One region of the Bradyrhizobium sp. SPXBL-04 genome, then DNA from elsewhere that is predicted to be linked to it. Evidence: predicted binding sites of a transcription regulator. Region 1 holds the regulator's gene; each other region holds the start of a gene.

The links. Region 1 encodes PhoB, which activates phosphate uptake and scavenging genes when phosphate is short. Its sites were predicted from a motif close to TGTCATNNANCTGTCAT; they were not measured.
Region 2: ACNJX8_RS01805 (DUF2794 domain-containing protein) is a predicted target of PhoB. The motif match lies at 3,357-3,373, and genes of this name have one in related genera.
Region 3: ACNJX8_RS14800 (UDP-2,3-diacylglucosamine diphosphatase) is a predicted target of PhoB. The motif match lies at 1,836-1,852, and genes of this name have one in related genera.
Region 4: ACNJX8_RS23570 (RNA degradosome polyphosphate kinase) is a predicted target of PhoB. The motif match lies at 3,863-3,879, and genes of this name have one in related genera.

What each region holds. Positions count from the first base shown of each region.
Region 1 is NZ_CP182472.1:8,265,269-8,270,825, forward strand. It holds gene ACNJX8_RS39355 (aspartate aminotransferase family protein) at 1-374, opposite strand, end outside; gene ACNJX8_RS39360 (GcrA family cell cycle regulator) at 843-1,355, shown strand; gene phoB (phosphate regulon transcriptional regulator PhoB) at 1,614-2,321, opposite strand; gene phoU (phosphate signaling complex protein PhoU) at 2,337-3,053, opposite strand; gene pstB (phosphate ABC transporter ATP-binding protein PstB) at 3,065-3,883, opposite strand; gene pstA (phosphate ABC transporter permease PstA) at 3,880-4,725, opposite strand; gene pstC (phosphate ABC transporter permease subunit PstC) at 4,727-5,557, opposite strand, start outside.
Region 2 is NZ_CP182472.1:374,383-379,939, forward strand. It holds gene acnA (aconitate hydratase AcnA) at 1-1,864, shown strand, start outside; gene ACNJX8_RS01800 (DUF1223 domain-containing protein) at 2,086-2,862, shown strand; gene ACNJX8_RS01805 (DUF2794 domain-containing protein) at 3,436-3,807, shown strand; gene ACNJX8_RS01810 (GNAT family N-acetyltransferase) at 3,931-4,461, opposite strand; gene ACNJX8_RS01815 (Bax inhibitor-1/YccA family protein) at 4,683-5,474, opposite strand.
Region 3 is NZ_CP182472.1:3,182,699-3,188,255, forward strand. It holds gene ACNJX8_RS14790 (PAS domain S-box protein) at 1-463, opposite strand, end outside; gene thiD (bifunctional hydroxymethylpyrimidine kinase/phosphomethylpyrimidine kinase) at 752-1,552, shown strand; gene ACNJX8_RS14800 (UDP-2,3-diacylglucosamine diphosphatase) at 1,876-2,688, shown strand; partial or broken gene ACNJX8_RS14805 (glycosyltransferase family 4 protein) at 2,702-3,746, shown strand; gene ACNJX8_RS14810 (threonine/serine dehydratase) at 3,809-4,792, shown strand; gene ACNJX8_RS14815 (caspase family protein) at 4,976-5,557, opposite strand, start outside.
Region 4 is NZ_CP182472.1:4,951,937-4,957,493, reverse strand. It holds gene ACNJX8_RS23580 (hypothetical protein) at 1-33, shown strand, start outside; gene ppx (exopolyphosphatase) at 79-1,581, opposite strand; gene ACNJX8_RS23570 (RNA degradosome polyphosphate kinase) at 1,597-3,789, opposite strand; gene ACNJX8_RS23565 (DnaA ATPase domain-containing protein) at 3,935-4,612, opposite strand; gene ACNJX8_RS23560 (CDP-alcohol phosphatidyltransferase family protein) at 4,706-5,248, opposite strand; gene purM (phosphoribosylformylglycinamidine cyclo-ligase) at 5,403-5,557, shown strand, end outside.

The DNA of each region.
Region 1 (5,557 bases):
CGATAGCGATCAGGATGGCCTTTGGCGGCGTGATAGCGCCGCACGACCTTGATCACGCATTCCAGCGCTTCGGCGCCGGAATTGCAGAAGAACACGAAGTCGGAGAAGCTTTCGCTGCACAGGCGCGCCGCCAGTTTCTCACCGTCCGGGCTTTGGAACAGGTTCGACATGTGCCAGAGCTTGGTCGCCTGCTCCTGCAATGCCTTGACCAGCGCGGGATGAGCATGGCCGAGCGCGTTCACCGCAACGCCCGACGTGAAATCGAGATAGCGATCGCCATTGGTCGCGATCAGCCAGCAGCCTTCGCCGCGCTCGAAACCAAGGTCGGCCCTGGCGAAAACGGGAAGCAGATGCGGCGCGGCGCTGTTGGTCATGACCATCACTTGGATGTTGCATTTGGATGTTGAGACCTGCCTGGCGTGCCTTGCGCAGCGCACCATTGACCGGTCCGGAAAACGAAACGTGCCGCCTTTTAAGGGCGGCACGCGCCACTATCTTATGCCTGGCAAGACCGGTGTCAATGCCGCCTGGAAAGCCTCGCGAAACGCTGAATCCGTAGTCTTGCGGTGCCGATTTTGCGGGGTTTTCACCACGGAACATGTGGAAGCGAGTCGGCGGACTCTTGCGCGGGAGTCACGCCATATTGTAGCGTTTGGCCTGTCAGATACGACATCTCGTGCAGCGGTTCTGATCCTCTAAGTCCTCATGTACCGGCGTAAACGTTCGGGCGTCAGTAGCGCGCCCGGCGAGCCTTAAGGGATTCTGGCGGCACGGGTTTTTCAAGGCTTAGGCATTCGCTGTGAGGCCCCAGGATGGTGGCGCGCAGCGAGGGAAAGGGTGCAATGACGGTTTTGACCTGGTCCGACGATCGCGTCGAGCAGCTGAAAAAGCTCTGGGAGGCCGGACTTTCGGCCAGCCAGATCGCGGCCGAGCTCGGCAATGTGACCCGCAATGCCGTGATCGGCAAAGTGCACAGGCTCGGCCTGTCGGGCCGCGCCAAGAGCCCATCTTCGGCCGCGCCGCGGCCGCGCAAGGCGCGCCCAGCACAGCACATGATGCGGGTGACCCGGCCGATCTCGCGCGGCAACACCGCGCTGGCGCAGGCCTTCGAGGTCGAGGTGGAGGCCGAACCGGTCACCTACGACAACGTGGTGCCGATGAGCCAGCGGCTGTCGCTGCTGGAATTGAACGAGGCAACCTGCCACTGGCCGGTCGGCGATCCATCGAGCCCGGATTTCTTCTTCTGCGGCGGCAGGGCGCTGTCCGGCCTGCCCTACTGTGCCCAGCACTCGCGCGTCGCCTATCAGCCGGCCGCGGATCGCCGGCGGGCGCCGGCCAAGCCGAGCACGCGGTGAGTTTGTTCTGAGACCAGAAATGAGCCGTCGTGCGATCGCGGCTCTACAAATCCGATGTCGTCCCGGACAAGCGCGCCTCAAGCGCGCGTAGATCCGGGACCCACAGCCACCGCAAGCTGTGGCTACGGGGACTCGGAGTTACCTTTTTAGCGCAACAATCACTCCCTGTGCTATGGGTCCCGGATCTGCGCTTACACTTGTCCGGGACGACAGTGAGAGTGTGGCAGCCGCCCGCCTGCTAAAGCAACACCGCCTAACTTACGTCTGCTCCGCCTTCGCAAACCGATCATCCAGCGCATAGCCGGCGCCGCGGACGGTGCGGATCGGGTCCTGCTCGCGGCCGAGATTGAGCAGCTTGCGCAGGCGTCCGATATGGACGTCGACGGTGCGCTCGTCGATATAGATGTCGCGGCCCCAGACGCTGTCGAGCAGCTGCTCGCGCGAGAACACGCGGCCGGGATGCTCCAGGAAGAACTCCAGCAGGCGATATTCGGTCGGGCCGAGATCGATCGGCCGGCCAGAGCGCGCCACGCGGCGCTTGTCGCGATCGAGCTCGATGTCGCCATAGGCGAGCACGGTGGCGAGCCGCTCCGGGCTTGCCCGTCGCAAGAGCCCCTTCACGCGCGCGAGCAGCTCCGGCACCGAGAACGGCTTGACGATGTAGTCGTCGGCGCCGGTCGCAAGACCCCGCACCCGCTCGCTCTCCTCGCCGCGCGCGGTGAGCATGATGATCGGGAGTTGCTTGGTCTCGGGACGGGTGCGCAGCCGCCGGCACAGCTCGATGCCTGATAGTCCCGGCAGCATCCAGTCGAGCACGATCAGATCGGGGATGTGTTCCTTGAGGCGGGTGTCGGCGTCGTCGCCGCGCATCACCGTCTCCACGTCATAGCCGTCGCCTTCGAGGTTGTAACGGAGAAGCTCGGTGAGAGCTTCCTCGTCCTCAACCACCATGATGCGTGCGCCCATGTTGTCGTCGCTCCCTCAGGTATTCGGTACCGTCGTGGCGAAGGTCGTCATATCGCCCTTCGGCCGCTTGTCGGTGATCGCCTGACCTTCGATCATGTAGAACACTGTTTCGGCGATGTTGGTGGCGTGGTCACCGATCCGCTCGATGTTCTTGGCGCAGAACATCAGATGGATGCAGAACGAGATGTTGCGCGGATCCTCCATCATGTAGGTGAGGAGCTCGCGGAACAGCGAGGTGCAGATGGCGTCGACTTCCTCGTCGCCCTTCCACACCGCCATTGCCGCCGGCAGATCATGCGCGGCATAGGCGTCCAGCACCGACTTGACCTGCTGCTGCACGAGGTCGGTCATGTGCTCCAGGCCGCGAAACAGTTTTAGCGGATGGAAGTCCGTCTCCAGCGCCGCCACGCGCTTGCCCATGTTCTTGGCGAGGTCGCCGATGCGCTCGAGATCGGTGGCGACGCGCATGGCGCCGACGATCTCGCGCAGATCCACCGCCATCGGCTGGCGGCGGGCGATGGTGAGCACGGCGCGCTCCTCGATGCGCTTCTGCAGCGCGTCGAGCTCGGCGTCGGTGGTGACGACGCGCTGGCCGAGCGCGACGTCGCGGCGGATCAGCGCGTCGACGGAATCGACGATCATGCGCTCGGCGATGCCGCCCATCTCGGCGACCAGGCGGGTGAGCTCCTGGAGGTCGGTGTCGAAGGCCTTTGCGGTATGTTCAGTACCCATTTCCCGTCTCCTCAGCCGAACCTGCCGGTGATGTAATCCTGCGTACGCCGGTCGCTCGGCGACGTGAAGATCTTGCTGGTGTCGTCGAACTCGATCAGTTCGCCGAGATACATGAAGGCGGTCTTGTCGGAGACGCGCGCCGCCTGCTGCATGTTGTGGGTGACGATCGCGATCGTGTAGTTCTCGGACAGTTCCTGGATCAGCTCCTCGACCTTGGCGGTCGAGATCGGATCGAGCGCCGAGCAGGGCTCGTCGAACAAGATTACTTCAGGCCGCACCGCGACCGTGCGGGCGATGCAGAGGCGCTGCTGCTGGCCGCCGGAGAGCGACAGGCCCGAGGCGTTGAGCTTGTCCTTGACCTCGTTCCACAGCGCGCCGCCGCGCAGCGCCTTCTCGACCCGGTCGTCCATCTCGGACTTCGAGATCTTCTCGTAGAGGCGGATGCCGAAGGCGATGTTCTCGTAGATCGTCATCGGGAACGGTGTCGGCTTCTGGAACACCATGCCGACCCGGGCGCGCAGCAGATTGAGGTCGAGCTTGGGATCGAGGATGTTGGTCTGGTCGAGCATCAGCTGACCGGTCACGCGCTGGCCCGGATAGAGGTCGTACATCCGGTTGAAGATGCGCAGCAGGGTCGACTTGCCGCAGCCCGACGGGCCGATGAAGGCCGTGACGCGGTTGGTGCCGAGCGTCAGGTTGATGTTCTTCAGCGCGTGATGCTCGCCGTAATAGAAGTTGAGGTTGCGCACCGTCACCTTGGCGGGCGCTTCCGGCAGCGGATGCGAGGCCAGGTGACCGTTGGAACTCACGGATACGGACAGGTCGGTCATTTTGCGGTCCTCTCGGCACCGAGGATGCGGGCGCCAATGTTCAGGGCAAGCACGGTGAGCGTGATCAGCAGTGCGCCGCTCCAGGCGAGCTGCTTCCAATAGGCGTAGGGGCTCTGCACGAAATTGTTGATGGTCACGGGCAGGTTGGCCATCGTCTTGTTCAGGCCGAGGCTGAAGAACTGGTTCGACAGCGCGGTGAACAGCAGCGGCGCGGTCTCGCCCGCGACGCGGGCGGTGGCGAGCAGCACGCCGGTGATGAGGCCGGAGCGCGCGGCGCGGTAGGCGATGCGCTTGATCACCAGTGAGCGCGGCAAGCCGAGCGCGGAGGCCGCCTCGCGCAGCGCGTTCGGCACCAGAAGCAGCATGTCCTCGGTGGTGCGCAGCACCACCGGGATGACGATCACGGCGAGCGCGAGGCTACCGGCGATCGCCGAGAAGCCGCGCATCGGCACCACCACGGCGCCGTAGATGAACAGGCCGATGATGATCGAGGGCGCCGACAACAGGATGTCGTTGATGAAGCGGATCACCGAAGTCAGCTTGTCGTTACGGCCGTATTCGGCGAGATAGGTGCCGGCGAACAGGCCGAGCGGCGCGCCGATGCCGACGCCGAGCGCGGTCATGATCAGCGAGCCGACGATGGCGTTGAGCAGGCCGCCTTCGGACGCGCCGGGCGGCGGCGTGTTCTCAGTGAAGACCTGGAGGTTCAGGCCGCTAAGGCCGTTGTAGAGCAGCGTGATCAGGATCAGCGCGAGCCAGGTGACGCCGAAGGCGGCGGCGGCGATGCAGAGCCCGCGGATGACGATGTCGGTGCGGCGGCGGCGTGCGTAAATCGGGTTCATGTCACTTCCCCGCCTTCTGTTCCAGGCGCAGCAGCATCAGCCGCGCGGCCGCGAGCACGAAGAACGTCAGCACGAACAGGAGCAGGCCGAGCAGGATCAGGCCGGACTGGTGCAGGCCGTCACTCTCGGCGAACTCGGAGGCGATCGCCGCCGAGATCGTGGTGCCCGGCGCGAAGATCGACGAGGAGATCCGGAACGAGTTGCCGATGATAAAAGTCACCGCCATGGTCTCGCCGAGCGCGCGGCCTAGCGCCAGCATGACGCCGCCGATGATGCCGACCCGGGTGTAGGGGATCACCACGCTGCGGACGACTTCCCAAGTGGTGCAGCCGACGCCGTAGGCGGCCTCTTTCAGCACCGGCGGCACCGTCTTGAACACGTCGACCGAGATCGAGGTGATGAAGGGCAGCACCATGATGGCGAGGATCAGCGCGGCATTGAACAGGCTGAGATAGGACGGGGGACCTGCGAAGATCGCCCCCAGCACCGGGACGCCGTCGAAGACCCTGATCATGAAGGGCTGGAAGGTGTTGGCCAGGAACGGGCCCAGCACGAAGAAGCCCCACATGCCGTAGATGATCGAGGGAATGCCGGCGAGTAGCTCGATCGCCATGCCGATGGGGCGGCGCAGCCATTGCGGGCAGAGCTCGGTGAGGAAGATCGCAATGCCGAGACCGACCGGAATGGCGATCAGCATCGCGATGAAGGAGGTGACGAGCGTGCCGTACATCGGCCCGAGCGCGCCGAGCACGGGCGGATCGGCCGAGGGCGCCCAGCGCTGCGTCCACAGGAACGACAGGCCGTATTCCTTGATCGCCGGGAAGGCGCCGAC
Region 2 (5,557 bases), 760 kb from region 1:
GCTTGGCGTCGTCGGCAAGTTCGTCGAGTTCTTCGGCCCCGGCCTCGACCATCTCTCCGTCGCCGACAAGGCGACCATCGCCAACATGGCGCCCGAATATGGCGCGACCTGCGGCTTCTTCCCGGTCGACGCCGCCGCGCTCGACTATCTCAAGACCTCCGGCCGCGCCTCGGCGCGCGTTGCGCTGGTTCAGGCCTATGCCAAGGCGCAGGGCCTGTTCCGCACCGCCAAGTCGGCCGATCCGGTGTTCACGGAAACCCTGACGCTCGACCTCGCCGACGTCGTTCCCTCGATGGCCGGTCCGAAGCGTCCCGAAGGCCGTATCGCGCTCCCGTCGGTGGCCGAGGGCTTCTCGCTCGCGCTCAGCAGCGAGTACAAGAAGGCCGAGGAGCCGGAGAAGCGCTTTGCCGTCGAAGGCAAGGACTTTGAGATCGGTCACGGCGACGTCGTGATCGCGGCGATCACCTCCTGCACCAACACCTCGAATCCGAGCGTGCTGATCGGCGCCGGCCTGCTTGCGCGCAACGCGGCTGCGAAGGGCCTCAAGGCCAAACCGTGGGTGAAGACCTCGCTTGCCCCGGGTAGCCAGGTGGTCGCGGGCTATCTCGCCGATTCCGGTCTGCAGAAAGATCTCGACAAGGTCGGCTTCAACCTGGTCGGTTTCGGCTGCACCACCTGCATCGGCAATTCCGGTCCGCTGCCGGAAGAGATCTCGAAGTCGATCAACGACAACGGCATCGTTGCCGCTGCCGTGCTCTCAGGTAACCGCAATTTCGAAGGCCGCGTCTCGCCGGACGTGCAGGCGAACTATCTGGCCTCGCCGCCGCTGGTCGTCGCGCACGCGCTCGCGGGCAGCGTGACCAAGAATCTCGCCACGGAGCCGCTCGGCGAGGGCAAGGACGGCAAGCCGGTGTACCTGAAGGACATCTGGCCGACGACGAAGGAGATCAACGCCTTCATGAAGAAGTTCGTGACCGCGTCGATCTTCAAGAAGAAGTATGCCGACGTGTTCAAGGGCGACACCAACTGGCGCAAGATCAAGACGGTCGAGAGCGAGACCTATCGCTGGAACATGTCTTCGACCTATGTGCAGAACCCGCCCTATTTCGACGGCATGAAGAAGGAGCCGGAGCCGGTCACCGACATCGTCGAGGCGCGCATCCTCGCCATGTTCGGCGACAAGATCACCACCGACCACATCTCGCCGGCCGGCTCGATCAAGCTCACCTCGCCCGCTGGCAAATATCTCAGCGAGCACCAGGTGCGCCCCGCGGACTTCAATCAGTACGGCACGCGCCGCGGCAACCACGAAGTGATGATGCGTGGCACCTTCGCCAACATCCGCATCAAGAACTTCATGCTGAAGGGCGCCGACGGCAACATTCCGGAAGGCGGTCTGACCAAGCACTGGCCGGACGGCGAGCAGATGTCGATCTACGACGCCGCGATGAAGTACCAGGAAGAGAAGGTGCCGCTGGTGGTGTTCGCCGGCGCTGAATACGGCAACGGCTCCTCGCGCGACTGGGCCGCGAAGGGCACGCGCCTGCTCGGCGTTCGCGCCGTGATCTGCCAGAGCTTCGAGCGCATCCACCGTTCGAACCTGGTCGGCATGGGCGTGCTGCCGCTGACCTTCGAGGACGGCACTTCCTGGCAGTCGCTGGGTCTGAAGGGTGACGAGAAGGTCACGTTGCGCGGCCTCGTCGGCGACCTCAAGCCGCGCCAGAAGCTGACCGCGGAGATCGTCTCCGGCGACGGTTCGTTGCAGCGCGTTTCGCTGCTTTGCCGCATCGATACGCTGGACGAGCTCGATTACTACCGCAATGGCGGCATCCTCCATTACGTCCTGCGCAAGCTCGCGGCGTAAGCGCGGATTTGTGAACGATGGCTCACTGCGAAGTGAGTAGAAGCCAGAACGAAGGCGGCCTATCAAAAGGCCGCCTTCGCGCGTTTTGCGGCACGTTTCGGATGGGCCCGGCCGGTGGAAAACCTCCTCCTGGACGGATGAATGTGCTGCGCCCCGTAAGATTACGGTGACCATCAGGCGATAAAATTCCCTCTCACGAGCAATGGTGTGCGGCGTTCGACATGACAACAATGACGGCTTCTCATCCGATTTCACGTTGGTCCAGTGCCCTCTGGTCGGGTGCTCTCGGCATCTGTGCGATCGTCGCCGTCATCCGCCCTGCCGAGGCTGATCCCCGCGCCGTTGTCGAATTGTTTACCTCGCAGGGCTGCTCGTCTTGCCCGCCCGCCGACAAGATCATCGGCGATCTCTCCAAGGATCCCTCGGTCATCGCGCTGAGCATGCCGATCGACTATTGGGACTATCTCGGCTGGAAGGACACGCTGGCCGATTCGCGCTTCTCTGCGCGGCAGCGTGCTTACTCGCGCATGCGCGGCGACCGCGAGGTCTACACGCCGCAGGTCGTCGTCAATGGCTCGACCCATGTCATCGGCAGCGATCGCACCGGCATCGAGAATGCGATCGGCAAGACCGACAAGGGCATGGGCGTGATGAGCGTGCCGGTGACGATGTCGCTTGCGGGCAAGCAGATCAGCGTCTCCGTCGCTGCGAGCAACGAGCCCACGGTCTCGCATGGGGAGGTCTGGATCTGCTCGATCGCCAAGTCGGTGCCGATCACGATCACCCGCGGCGAAAATCGCGGACAGCAGATCACCTACCACAACGTGGTGCGCAACCTGCTCAAGGTCGGCGACTGGACCGGCCGCCCGGAAAGCTGGACGGTGCCGATCGAGAATCTCACGCGCGACGGCGTCGACGGCGCGGTGGTCTATGTTCAGGATGGCAACCGAGAGAAGCCGGGTGCGATGCTGGGCGCGGCGTACACGTCGCTGCACTGATTTCACTGACTCACCAGCGTCGCGCTCGCTCTAACTCCTCATGGTGAGGAGCGCGCCCTTGCGCGCGTCACGAACCAAGCAGGCCCGGCGGATGCAGCTCGGCCTTTCATCCTTCGAGACGCCGCGCGAGCGCGGCCCTCAGGATGAGGGGAGGGAGCCGGTGCATGAGGAGAGCGAAGGCTCGGCGAGCCGGAAACATCCCGACACAAACAAAAAAGGACCAACTTGCGTTGGCCCTCCTTGTCGCGCGTACAGACCCGATCCTGTCGACCCCGGGGGGCTGGGGGCTGAGGAATCCGGAACCGAAGGACCGGGCCAACGCACGTGAGCCTTTTCGCAGTGCAGGGCGGCAGTCGCTAGGCGGAAAAGCGGCGACACTATGATTCCTGCTAACGATCCCGTGACGGTTTGCCGCGACAAAGTTCCACCATTGCGTGTGTCCCGATTCGATGAGTCGAACGGGAAGGCCCCTTGCGGTAGGGACCGGTTGGCGCAATCATGCAACTGTCATGATGCCAGAGGTTCCGGTTGTCGCGGACGCGGGTCATGCCGTGCGATGAGGAGGCGCTTCCCATGAATCTGATGTCGGAGGATGCCGAGCCGAGCGAGCAGCGCGCGGCGGCGCGCCCCGCCGCTGCGACGACGCAGCCGAATCGGGTGACCTTCAACCGCCTCGAGCTGCACCGGATTCTCAATCTCTACGGCCGCATGGTCGCCGACGGCGAGTGGCGCGACTACGCTATCGACTTCCTGAAGGACCGCGCCGTGTTCTCGGTCTATCGCCGCGCCTCGGAAGTGCCGATCTATCGGATCGAGAAGGACCCGCGGCTTGCGCGCAAGCAGGGCATGTACAGCGTGATCTCGGCGACCGGCCTGATCCTGCGCCGCGGTCACGAGCTCGAGCGCGTGCTGCTGGTGATCGATCGGAAGCTGGCGGTGGTGTGAAGACCTTCGGTCGTCATTCCGGGGCGCGACGAAGTCGCGAACCCGGAATCCATTCATCCACCGTCCGTGTCGTTCAATGGATTCCGGGTTCGCGCTGCGCGCGCCCCGGAATGACGGGAGCCCCTACTTCCCCGGCACCGTGCTCGCGCCCTCGCCGAGATCCCGCTGCATCATCACCGTATCCAGCCAGCGGCCGAATTTCAGCCCGACATTGGGATGCGTGCCGATCATCTTGAAGCCGCTCTTGGTGTGAACGCCGATCGAGCCGGCATTGGCGGAATCGCCGATCACGGCGATCATCTGGCGGAAGCCACGCGCCTCGCATTCGGTGATCAGCCGCTCCAGCAGCAGGGAGCCGACACCGCGGCGGTGGAAGGAGGGGTCGAGATAGATCGAATTCTCGACCGTGAAGCGATAGGCCGGCCGCGGCCGGTAGGCCCCGGCATAGGCATAGCCGGCCACGCGACGATCGAGGATGGCGACGAAATAGGGATAGCCGCCGTCGATCAGTGCGCGATAGCGGCGCGTCATCTCGGCAAGGTCGGGCGGCTCCAGCTCGAACGTCGCGGTGCCCTCGCGGACGGCCTGCTGATAGATGGCGGTGATGGCGGGAAGGTCGGCCTCGGTGGTGGGCCTGATTTCAGGTGCGGACATGGCGGGAAGGATAGAGGCTTCGTGCGCCGGCTGGAAGGGCCTGCGCTGCTTCTCCGGCGTCATTGCGAGCGTAGCGAAGCAATCCAGAAATGCATCCGTGGAGGCACTCTGGTTTGCTTCGTCAAGAGCTCCTCGCAATGACGGTGCCTGTGGGTACAGCCCGGCCCAAACAAAAACCCCGGCCTTTCGGCCGGGGTTCATGTCGTTCCCTCGTCCTGGCATTAGTCGCGCTGGCCGAGGAGCTGCAACAGCAGCGTGAACAGGTTGATGAAGTTCAGGTACAGCGACAGCGCGCCGGTGATGGCCGCACGCTCTGCGATGTCACCGCCGGCCGAGGCGTAGCCGTAGATGTAGTCGTTCTTCAGCCGCTGGGTATCCCAGGCGGTGAGGCCCGCGAACACCAGCACGCCGACCACCGACACGATGAACTGCAGCATCGAGCTGGCCAGGAACAGGTTCACCAGGCTGGCGATGATGATGCCGATCAGGCCCATGAACAGGAACGAGCCCATTCCGGTCATGTCACGCTTGGTGGTGTAGCCGTAGAGGCTGAGCGCACCGAAGGTCGCCGCGGTGATGAAGAATACCCGCACGATCGAGGTGTGCGTGAACACCAGGAAGATCGACGACAGCGAGATGCCCATCAGCGCCGAGAACACCCAGAACAGGATCTGGGCCGTCGAGGGTGCCAGACGGTTGATGCCCGCCGAGATCACGAACACCATCGCGAGCGGCGCCAGCATGAACAGCCACTTCAGGGGGCTCACGAACATCGCGTAGCCGAATGGCGTCAGGAACAGCTTGCCGACGCGGACGGCTTCCGGCGTCGGGACGTCCGTCACGGCGGCCATGTAGACGCCGAGCGCGGCAAGGCCCGTGATGGCCAGGCCGATGCTCATGTAATTGTAGATGCGCAGCATATAGGCGCGCAGGCCGGCATCGACCGTCGCGGCGTCAACACGCCCGGCGGCCCTGCCGAAAGGAGAAGCGTAGTTACGGTCTAGGTCCGACATGGTCGAATTCCCGTTGGTTGGTCCGGTCCGGCATGAGGGTCGCCACGCCGCCGGTTCGTCAGTTCTATCTCGGATACCGATCC
Region 3 (5,557 bases), 3.6 Mb from region 1:
CTTCCCCGACCTGCTGGAGCAGGAGCGTCGCGTCCCGGCTCTTGATTTCCTCCTCTTCGAGCGCGGCCTGGACCTGCCGCAGCTCGAACGGAGAGGGAATCGTCAGGATCTTCGGCAGCAGCGGCCAGAGCGCAGCGGCGGTCACCACGGACGCGACCGCTGTGGTCGCCTTCACGAGGCCTTCGATGCCATAGATCGGGACCCAAAGCGTGTAGATCGACAGCACATGGGTCAGGCCGCACGCCATGATGAAGATCGCGAATGCCCAGTAGACCCAACCGAATTTGAGGTCGCGCCGCTTGGTGACGAGGATCGCGAGCGCGAACGGGATCGAAAAATAAGCGGCGGCGATGCAGGCGTCGGAAACGACATGGAGCCAGATCAGTTCGGGTTCCCACAACAGGCAAATGCCGTGCGGCGACAGCATCGAGGAGTCGAGGAGACGTTCAAAATAGGCCCACATAATTCCACCCCGGGAAGACGTGCGAGCCGGGGGCGGCTCGCGCGAATGGTGTCGCTGGACGATTCTACCACCTAACGTCTCACTCATCGGTGTGGACGCCAAGGGCAGGTTATCAAGGCTATGGCGAGGCTCGATTTTTCAGGCCGGCACGATTGCGGGGGCATGCCGCGCCGGTTGCGGGCGCGACGGGCCGCCGCGAATCATGGCGGCGGGCCGTGGCGCTTGCTGCTGTTCCACGGTCGCGCTAGGACAGGCCATGGCGGTGTCCTCCAGCACATGCATCCCGCGATGACGACCCCGGTCGCACTCACCATCGCCGGCTCCGATTCGAGCGGCGGCGCCGGCATCCAGGCGGACCTGAAGACTTTTGCCGCGCTCGGCGTCTATGGCGCCTCCGCCATCACGGCGCTGACGGCGCAGAACACGCGCGGCGTCACCGGCATTCACGCGGTGCCGGCGGAGTTCGTCACCGCACAGATCGATGCGGTGTTTTCCGATCTCGATGTCGGCGCGGTGAAGATCGGCATGGTGGCCCAGGCCGCCAGCATCGAGGCGATCGCGGCGGCGCTGTCGCGCTGGGCGCCCCGGCACGTGGTGCTCGATCCCGTGATGGTGGCAACATCAGGCGACCGGCTGCTGGCTTCCGAGGCCGTCGCAGCGTTGCGCACGAGACTGATACCGCTGGCCTCGGTGATCACGCCGAACCTGCCCGAGGCCGCTGCGCTGCTCGAGGAGCCCGTGGCGGAAAGCGAGGCCGAGATCGAAAGCCAGGGGCGCCGCGTGCTGGCGCTCGGCTGCCGCGCAGTCCTGGTCAAGGGCGGGCACGGCGAGGGCGCCGAGAGCATCGACTATCTGGTCGATGCCGACAGCACCATCGCGCTCGCTGCGCCGCGCCTCGCCACCAAGAACACCCATGGCACCGGCTGCTCGCTGTCCTCGGCCGTCGCGGCGGGGCTTGCCAGGGGCGAGGATCTCGAGCAAGCGGTGCGCAATGCCAAAGCCTGGATCAGCGCCGCGATCGGAGCCGCCGACCGCTTCAGCGTCGGGCATGGCCACGGGCCGATCCATCATTTCCACAAGTTTTACTGACGCGGGCTCGCGCGACCTCTCCCGCTTGCGGGAGAGGTCGCGCCGAAAGGCGCGGGTGAGGGCTCTCTCCACTCGGGGTCATCGCTTGAGGAGGCACCCTCACCCCAACCCTCTCCCGCAAGCGGGAGAGGGAGCGCACTTGCCTCGTGGGTTCCAGCGGCAATCTGGTCTTGCGGGGGGGCGCTGCGGCGCCATGTCGCCTGATTGTCGCATGCGACTGATATTCGCGGGGAGGGCGAGGCAAGGCGTGATTCGTATTTGAAGGTGCCTCGAAGGTTCAATCGGTCATCCCCCTGTCACGGGACATTGTTACAGGCTGGCGCATGGGAAGCTACGATGTGAGTGATGAAAGCCCGGAGCGGCGCTTTCGCACGTTGTTCATCTCCGACGTCCATCTCGGAGCCCGCGGTTCTCAAGCCGACCTTCTGCTCGACTTTCTGCGCTACCACGATGCCGACACCATCTATCTCGTCGGCGACATCGTCGACGGCTGGGCGCTGAAATCGAGCTGGCACTGGCCGCAATCGCACAACGACCTGGTCCAGAAGCTGCTGCGCAAGGCGCGCAAGGGCGCCAAAATCATCTACATTCCCGGCAATCACGACGAGTTCCTGCGCAATTATTACGGCACGCATTTCGGCGGCATCGATGTGGTCGAGAACACCGTCCATACCGGCGTGGACGGCAAGCGCTATCTCGTCATCCACGGCGACATCTTCGACCTCGTGGTGCAGAACGCGCGCTGGCTCGCCCATCTCGGCGACAAGGCCTACGACTTCGCGATCCAGATGAATCGCTTGGTCAATTTCTTCCGCCGCCTTTTCGGCGTGCCCTATTGGTCGCTGTCGCAATGGGCCAAGCAGAAGGTCAAGAATGCCGTGAACTATATCGGCGCGTTCGAGCAGGCGCTCGCCGCCGAGGCGCGGCGCCATGAGGCCGACGGCGTGATCTGCGGCCACATACACTATGCCGTGATCCGCGACGAGGCCGGCATCCGTTACATGAATTGCGGCGACTGGGTCGAGAGCTGCACGGCCCTCGTCGAGCACGACGACGGCCATTTCGAGATCATCACCTGGGCGGATCATTTGCAGAAGCCCGCACAAGTCCCGCAGGTCGCTGCAAGAGCTGCCTGATGAGAGCTGCCTGATGCGCATCCTGGTCGCGACCGACGCCTGGCACCCGCAAGTCAACGGTGTGGTTCGGACGCTGACCAAGCTTGCTGACGCCGCCGAGGGGCTCGGCGTCGCGTTCACGTTCCTGACGCCGCAATCGTTCCGCACCTTCGCGATGCCGAGCTATCGCGACGTGCGCCTCGCGATGCCGCGTCCGGCGCGAATTGCAAAGCTGATCGAGGAGGCGCGCCCGGACAGCATCCACATTGCGACGGAGGGGCCGATCGGCCTGATGGTCCGCCGCTATTGCCGCCAGCGTAAGCTGCCGTTCACGACCAGCTTCCACACCCGCTTTCCCGAATATGTCCGTGCCCGCGTGCCGGTGCCGGGCTCGCTGATCTGGCGCGCGCTGCGCCGCTTCCATGCGCCCAGCCGTGCCGTGATGGCGGCAACGCCTGCGCTCGCCCGCGAGCTCGGCGATCGCGGCTTCGACAATGTCGTGCTGTGGCCGCGCGGCGTCGACACCGATTTGTTCCACCCGCGCGCGATCGACCTCTGTCTGCCGGCGCCGGTGTTCCTGTCGGTCGGCCGGGTTGCGGTGGAGAAGAATCTCAAGGCCTTTCTCGATCTCGATCTGCCCGGTACCAAGGTGATCGTCCGGTCACGGTCCGGCGCGCGCCTCGCTCGAAGAGGCCTATCCCGATGCGATCTTCCTTGGCGAGAAGCACGGCGAGGCGCTGGCGGAAATCTATGCTGCGGCCGACGTCTTCGTGTTCCCGAGCAAGACCGACACGTTCGGCCTGGTCCTACTGGAAGCGCTCGCGAGCGGCCTGCCGGTGGCGGCCTTCCCGGTGAAGGGTCCCCGCGACGTGATCGGCAATGCGCCGGTCGGCGTTCTCGATCACGATCTGCGCAGCGCCTGTTTCGCCGCGCTCGACATCTCCCGGCAGGACTGCGTCGCGTTCGCCGCCAATTACACCTGGGAGGCTTCGGCCAGGGCTTTCGTGGCTAGCATCGAGGCGGGCGGCGCGGTACTGCCCGGCCGGAACAGGGCGGAACAGCCACGCTTCGTCGCCTGACGGGGAAAATCCTCGCGGGGAGGTGTCTTGCCCGCGGCTCGTCGGCCGCGATAAAGTCGGCCATGACCGAACAGCTCCTTCCGGTCGGCCCCGCCGACATCGACGCCGCAGCGCGCGTGATCGCGCCTTACGCCATCCGCACCCCGCTGTTGTCTTTTCCCGTGCTCAACGAGCGCGTCGGCGCAAAGGTCTTCCTGAAGCCGGAAATGCTCCAGCGCACCGGCTCCTTCAAGTTCCGCGGCGCCTTCAACAAAGTGTTCTCGATTCCGCAGGACAAGCGCGCCGGCGGCGTCGTCGCGTTCTCCTCGGGCAACCACGCCCAGGGCGTGGCGGCCGCGGCAAAAATCCTCGACATGCAGGCGACGATCGTGATGCCGGCGGATGCGCCGCTGTCCAAGCGCGAGCGCACCAAATCCTACGGCGCAGAGGTCGTGCTGTACGATCGCGATCGCGACGACCGCGAGGCGATCTCGCGCGGCGTCGCCGAGAAGCGCGGCGCGACGCTGGTCAAGCCGTATGACGATCCCTTCGTGATTGCGGGGCAGGGCACCGCCGGCCGCGAGATCGCCGAGGACATGGCGGGCCTCGGCCTTGCCCCCGATATCGTGGTGGCGCCGGCCTCCGGCGGCGGTCTGATCGCGGGCGTCGCCACGGCGGTGAAAGCGCGCTATCCGCTAGCCGAGATCGTGGTCGCCGAGCCCGAGGCGTTCGACGATCACGGCATTTCGCTGACCGCCGGCCATCGTGAGCCGCATCCGCCGGCGGGCCGCACCATCTGCGATGCGCTGATGGCCCTGATGCCCGGCGAGATGACCTTTGCGATCAACAGCAAGCTGCTTGCGCGCGGCGTCACCGCATCGGATGCCGAAGTCGGTGCGGCCGTGGCGTTCGCCTATCGCGAGCTGAAGCTCGTAGTGGAGCCGGGCGGCGCCGTCGGCCTTGCCGCGCTGCTCGCGGGACGTCTCGACGTCGTCGGCAAGAACGTCGTCATCGTGCTCTCCGGCGGCAATGTCGATGCGGAGTTGTTCGCCGAGCTGGTGGCTTAGGCGTCATTCCGGGGCGCGCGCGAGCGCGAACCCGGAATCCATTTCCCCACCGACCCTGCTGCACGATGGATTCCGGGCCTGCGCCTCTCGGCGCATCTCGGAATGACAATGTTCAGAGCTGACATGAAGAAAGGGGCAGAGCGTTGCCGCTCCGCCCCCTTGTCGTGTGCGCTTCTTGCGCGATCAGTGCATGAAGCTCCGGCGATTGTTGCCGCCGCCCGTGCTCGGCGCCTGGTTCATCGACTGCCGGAAGTTGTTGCTGCTGTTGACCATGCGGTTCGGCATCGTGTTGAGCTGCGGACGATTGGTCTGCACGTTATTCTGCACCTGCACCTTGTTCACCGGATTGTTGTTGAGCTTCACGATACCGGTGTTGCCGTTGTTGATGCGGATCGGCTGGTTCTGGGTCTGAACGGGCTTCACATCGACATTCGAGCCATCCTTGCCGACATTCACCGGCATGCTCACGATCTTGCCCGGCTTGCCGTTGGCGTTGCCGGCATTCGGCTTGGTGTTGGTCACCGGCAGCGTCACGATCTTGCCGGTGCCGCCAGTGTTGTTGCTCGTGTTGGTCGGCGCGGGCAGGGTGACGATCTTGCCCGGGGTCTGCGACGGCGTGCCGTTCGGCTGGTTGTTGCCTGAGGACAGGTTGATGATCTGGCCACCATTGCCGAGCTTGCCGATGACGTTGCCGTCGATCGGCTTCTGCACGACCGGCAGATTGCCGTTCACTTGCGCGCCGCCATTGCCCTGCTGCATCAGCGG
Region 4 (5,557 bases), 3.3 Mb from region 1:
CGCTGGAACGGAAGCCGCTTCGTCGCGAAGTAGAGGTCGGTGCGGACCGGCAACTATCCGCGTTTGATCTCGCGTGCCTCACCGCCGCACGATCGAACCGGCGCGGTTGATCAGGCGGGCGAGTTGGCGGAAGCGGCTGCCGACGCGGTCGGCGACGAGATCGACGAGGCGGTGCTCGAACACCAGCATCAGCTTGCGGCCTTGATTGCGGAAATGCGTGGCGGGCAGCACACCCGGCCGCGCCGCCGAGATCAGGTGCGCGACGCGGAACGCTGCTCCCAAGAGGCGTGCACGTTCGAGCTGCGCCGGCGTCAGCAGGCTCTGCATGGTGGCCGGCGGCTGGTTTTCCTCGCTCAGGCCCGCGTAGCGATAGAACACCGACAGGCCGACGAAGGCGCGCTCGGTATGGGTGATCGCGCCGAAATTGCCGTTGACGACGAGGCTCAGCGTCTGCTCGCCACGATGATCAGGATGCACGCGCCAGCCGATGTCGGAGAGCAAGCACGCGGTGTGGCGCAGGCGGCGGTCCGCTTCTGTCTCGCGCAGCTTCACGACGCGCGCGAGGCGGTCGGTCCAGGCGATCAGCTCGCGGGCGTGCTTCGCCGAACGCGACAGCAGCTGGTTTAGCTCCTCTGCGGCGCAGATCAGCCCGTCCTCGTTGCGTTCGGAATCCGGCAGCTTCTCGTGCAGCAGGCCCTCGCGCACGCCGAAGGTCGAGAACACGATGGTTTTCGGCTTCGCCACCCGAATGATGTGCTCGAGCACCAGTGCCGCATAGGTGAGGAGCGGGCGGCGCGCATCAGCGACGATCTCGATGTCGGCAAGCATGTCGGCGGCCGCAAGCCGGCGCAGGCGCCGCGAGAAGTCGAGCGCCTCGGCCGCCGGAATCGAATAGCCGTGCATCACCTGGAGCGGATAGCCGCTCTGGATGATGTGGATGCGCGCGAGCGCGCGCCAGGTGCCGCCGACCGCGTAGAAGGTGCGGCCGCTGCCCGCGGAAAGCTGCGGCACCTCGTCGAGCGCATCGCGCACGATGCGGTCGGCGCGCTTGAGCGATTTGTGCGCGAGGTCCTGGAGCGCGAGGCCACCGAGCGGCAGCGTCACGCCGCTGCGCACGCTGTTTCCGCGCACGTCGATCAGCTCGAGCGAGCCGCCGCCGAGATCGCCGACGATGCCGTCGGGATGATGGATGCCGGAGATCACGCCGAGCGCCGACAGCCGCGCTTCGCGCTGGCCCGACAGGATCTCGATCTTCACGGCGCAGATGCGCTCGGCCTTCGCGATGAAGTCGGGGCCGTTGGAGGCGTCGCGGCAGGCGGCGGTCGCAATCGCGAACACGCGCCCGACCTGCATCACGCGGCACAGCGCGCGAAAACGCTTGAGGGAGGTCAGCGCCTTGTCGACGGCGTCGGGCGCGAGCAGGCCCGTGCTCTGCACCTCGCGTCCGAGGCCGCACAGCGTCTTCTCGTTGAAGATTGGAATGAGGCTGCGCGCCAGCGCCTCGTAGACGACGAGGCGGACCGAGTTGGAACCGATGTCGATGACCGCGACGCTCGCGCCGCGCTTGCGCGGCTGCTTCACGTCGAGAATCCGGGATCAGGATTGGTGACGTTCGTTCCGGCGCGTGAGACGGCGCGGCGAGGATTCTTTGAGCGACTTTCCACGGCCAGACAGACTCGGATTTGTCATGAAGTAGTTGTGGACGTTGAAAGGCTCCTCGCCCTTCGCGGCCTTCATACGCGTTGAGGACCCGTCCGGCAACAATTGCCAACTCTGCTCATTGTCCTTCAGATTCGCGACCATGATCTGTTCGAGAACCTGCTGATGCACCGTGGGATTTTGCAGCGGACACAGCACCTCGACGCGGCGGTCGAGGTTGCGCGGCATCATATCGGCCGAGGAGATATACACAGCCGCTTTCGCACTCGGCAGGCCTTGGCCCATGCCGAAGCAGTAGATTCGGCCGTGTTCCAGGAAGCGTCCGATGATCGACTTGACGCGGATGTTCTCCGACAGGCCGGGAATTCCGGGCCTGAGGCAGCAGATGCCGCGCACCACCAACTCGACCTGGACGCCGGCCTGCGAGGCCTCGTAGAGCGCGTCGATGATGTCGGGGTCGACAAGCGCATTCATCTTCATCCAGACCGCGCCGTGCCGGCCGTGCCGTGCATGCGCGGTCTCGCCCTGGATGTGCTCGATGATGCGCTTGCGCAAGGTCAATGGCGACACCGCCATCTTCTCCAGATCGCTCGGCGCGGCATAGCCAGTGATGAAATTGAACACGCGCGCCGCGTCTCGGCCGATGGTCGGATCCGAGGTGAAGTAGGAGAGGTCGGTGTAGATGCGCGCGGTCACCGAGTGATAGTTGCCGGTGCCGGTATGGACGTAGGTCGTGAGGCTGCCGCCCTCGCGGCGCACCACCATCGAGAGCTTTGCATGCGTCTTCAGTTCGAGGAAGCCGTAGACGACTTGCACGCCGGCGCGTTCGAGGTCGCGTGCCCAGCGGATGTTGGCCTCTTCGTCGAATCGCGCCTTCAGCTCGATCAGCGCGGTGACCGACTTGCCGGCCTCGGCGGCCTCGGCCAGTGCACGCACGATCGGTGAGTTCTGCGAGGTGCGGTAGAGCGTCTGCTTGATCGCGACAACATCTGGGTCGCGCGCGGCCTGCTGCAGGAACTGCACCACCACGTCGAAGGATTCGTAGGGGTGATGGACGATGAGGTCCTTCTGCCGGATCGCAGCGAAGATGTCGCCGGCATGCTCGCGCACCCGCTCGGGATGGCGCGGCACGTAAGGGGTGAATTCGAGGTCGGGACGGTCGATGCGGGTGAGCTGCGAAAGCTCGTTCATGGCGAGCACGCCGTCGACCAGGAACACCTCGTCATCGGCGGCCGACAATGCGTGCTGCACGAAGCTCCGCAATTCCTCGGGCATTTTGGCGTCGATCTCGAGCCGGATCACCGAGCCGCGGCGGCGACGCTTCAGCGCGGTCTCGAACAGGCGGACCAGGTCTTCCGCTTCTTCCTCGATTTCGAGCTCGGAGTCGCGGATGATTCGGAAGGCGCCCTGGCCGTGCAAATTGTATCCGGGGAAGAGGCGGTTGATGAACAGGGCGGTCGCCTGTTCCAGCGAAATCAGCCGGACGGCCTTGCCCTCGGCTGGTAGGCGGATGAAGCGATCGATCTTGCCGGGCATGCGGATCAGCGCGTTCATCTGCTTGCCGTCGGCGGCGCGCGTGAGCTGGAGCGCAATGGTGAAGCCGAGGCTTGGAATGAACGGGAAGGGGTGGGCCGGATCGATTGCGAGCGGCGTCAGCAGCGGGAACACGTTGTTGAGGAAGTAGTCCTCGATCCAGCTCCGCTCCGCCTTGGTGACGTCCTTGCCCTCAACCAGCACGATGCCGACATCGGCGAGCGTGCCGCGCAGGTCGCGCCAGATCGCCTGCTGGTCGGAGGCAAGCTCGGAGACGGTGCGGTTGATCAGCGCAAGTTGTTCGGACGGCGTCAGGCCATCGGGGGCGCGCTCGGCGATGCCCTCGCGCACCTGGGCCTTGATGCCGGCCACGCGGACCATGAAGAACTCGTCGAGGTTATTCGCTGAAATCGACAGGAATCGCACCCGCTCCAGCATGGGGTGGCTGGGATTGACCGATTCCTCCAGGACGCGGCGATTGAAATGCAGCCAGGACAGCTCCCGGTTGATGAATCGCTCGGGGCTGGAAGCGATCGCCGGCAGGCCCTCGGTTTCCGGAGCTTTTTCTTTGATTTCAAGGGCTTGCGCAGAGTCCATGAGAAGTCGATCCATCCAGTTCACCCCAATTTGCGACTTACGCGCAAAACCGGCGGGAGCATGTGTTAGAGCGATGACGTTTCGATGACATTGATGTTCCGCCGCTCCGCCGCGTCAAGCGGCCTCGGAGGCGAGCGGGGTTCGGTCAGGCATCCCGAAGCAGCTCGGCGGCCAGCGCCCGGGTGACGGGGCGCCCAAGCCGCAGGGCCTCGCTGTCGAGCAATTCCACAGCCCGCCGGGCGGCGGCCGAGGACCGCTCCAGGCGGGTGGCGAGGTAGCTGACCACGCTCTCATCCACCGTGAGCTGGCGGTCGGCGCAGAATTTGACGATCAGGCCACGGAAAAGCTGGTCGTCGGGCGGCAGCAGCGCGACCGCCGGCACGGCACGCAGGCGCGAGCGCAGGTCGCGAAGCTCGATCTCGAGCGATGCCGGGACCTCGCGCCCGGTGAAGAGGACGTAGGCGCCATCCTCACGGGCGAGGTTCATCAGGTGGAAGAGCGCGCGCTCGTCAAATTCTTTCGCCTTGAGATCCTCGACCACCAGCGCCCCGGTGGCGAGCGCGCCCGGGACCGCTGCGGCGGTCAGGGCATTGGCCGTGGTCGAGCGGGCGCCAGCCTCCTCGGCCCAGATCGCGGCGAGGTGGCTCTTGCCGCTGCCTTCGGGGCCGGCCAGCCACATGATCCGGTTCGGCCATTCCGGCCAGGCGTCGATCAGGCCGAGGCCGGCCACGTTGGCGGGGCCCTCGAGGAAATTGTCCCGACTGAGGCTTTCCGCATGCGGAAGCGAAAACGCCAATTGTCGGGGATGAACGCGGCCTGCCACGCTTGCCTTGCTCCATGCCGGCGCGCCGGCCTCGTTGGAAAAGATTCGACTTGATCGAGCGGGAGTTGGCCTTTTGCGGGGCCGCATCCCAACTCATTTGGCCTCGATCGTGCTCATGTGCCGCAGCCACTCGACGAGATAGAGCGACACGGACGAGAGCGTGAAGACCGTGACGAGGCCCATCAGGATCATATCATAGGGGGCCGGCTTGAAGCCGAAGGCAAGCGCGGCCAGCACCAATGCCGCGAACGCCACTTGGGCCACAGTGTTGAGCTTGGACACCTTCGAGGGCTTCATCTCGACCGGCCGGTCGAACAGCCAGGATACGATCACGGCGGCGACGATCATGATGTCGCGCGAGACCACGAGGATGACGATCCAGCGCGGAATCGCCCCCCAGATGCCGAGCGCCATGTAGATCGAGACCAGCAGCGCCTTGTCGGCGAGCGGATCGAGCAGGGCGCCGAGCTCGCTCGTCATGTTGAAGCGCTTGGCCAGGAAGCCGTCGACGGCGTCGCTGATACCGGCGATCAGGAAGACCGCGAACGCCACCTCCATTTGGCTCGACACGATGGCCCAGACGATGATCGGGACCAGCATGATGCGGCCCAGGGTAATGATGTTCGGAATACTCACGCGGCGCTTCCCGGCACCCGGATTGACCTCAGATCCGGCCCCCTCGGAGGCTGAACCGGTTGATATCTACATAGTATAGGGCGGGGCGCCATGCGAGCCATTGCGCGTCCCCGGAATTCGACGTAACCAGCCGCAAACCCACTGGAAATCGGGCATGACCGACCGCAAAAACGGCCTCACTTACGCCGATTCAGGCGTCGATATCGACGCCGGCAACCGCCTCGTCGACCTGATCAAGCCGATGGTGCGCGCCACCGCACGGCCCGGCGCCGACGCCGAGATCGGCGGTTTCGGCGGCCTGTTCGACCT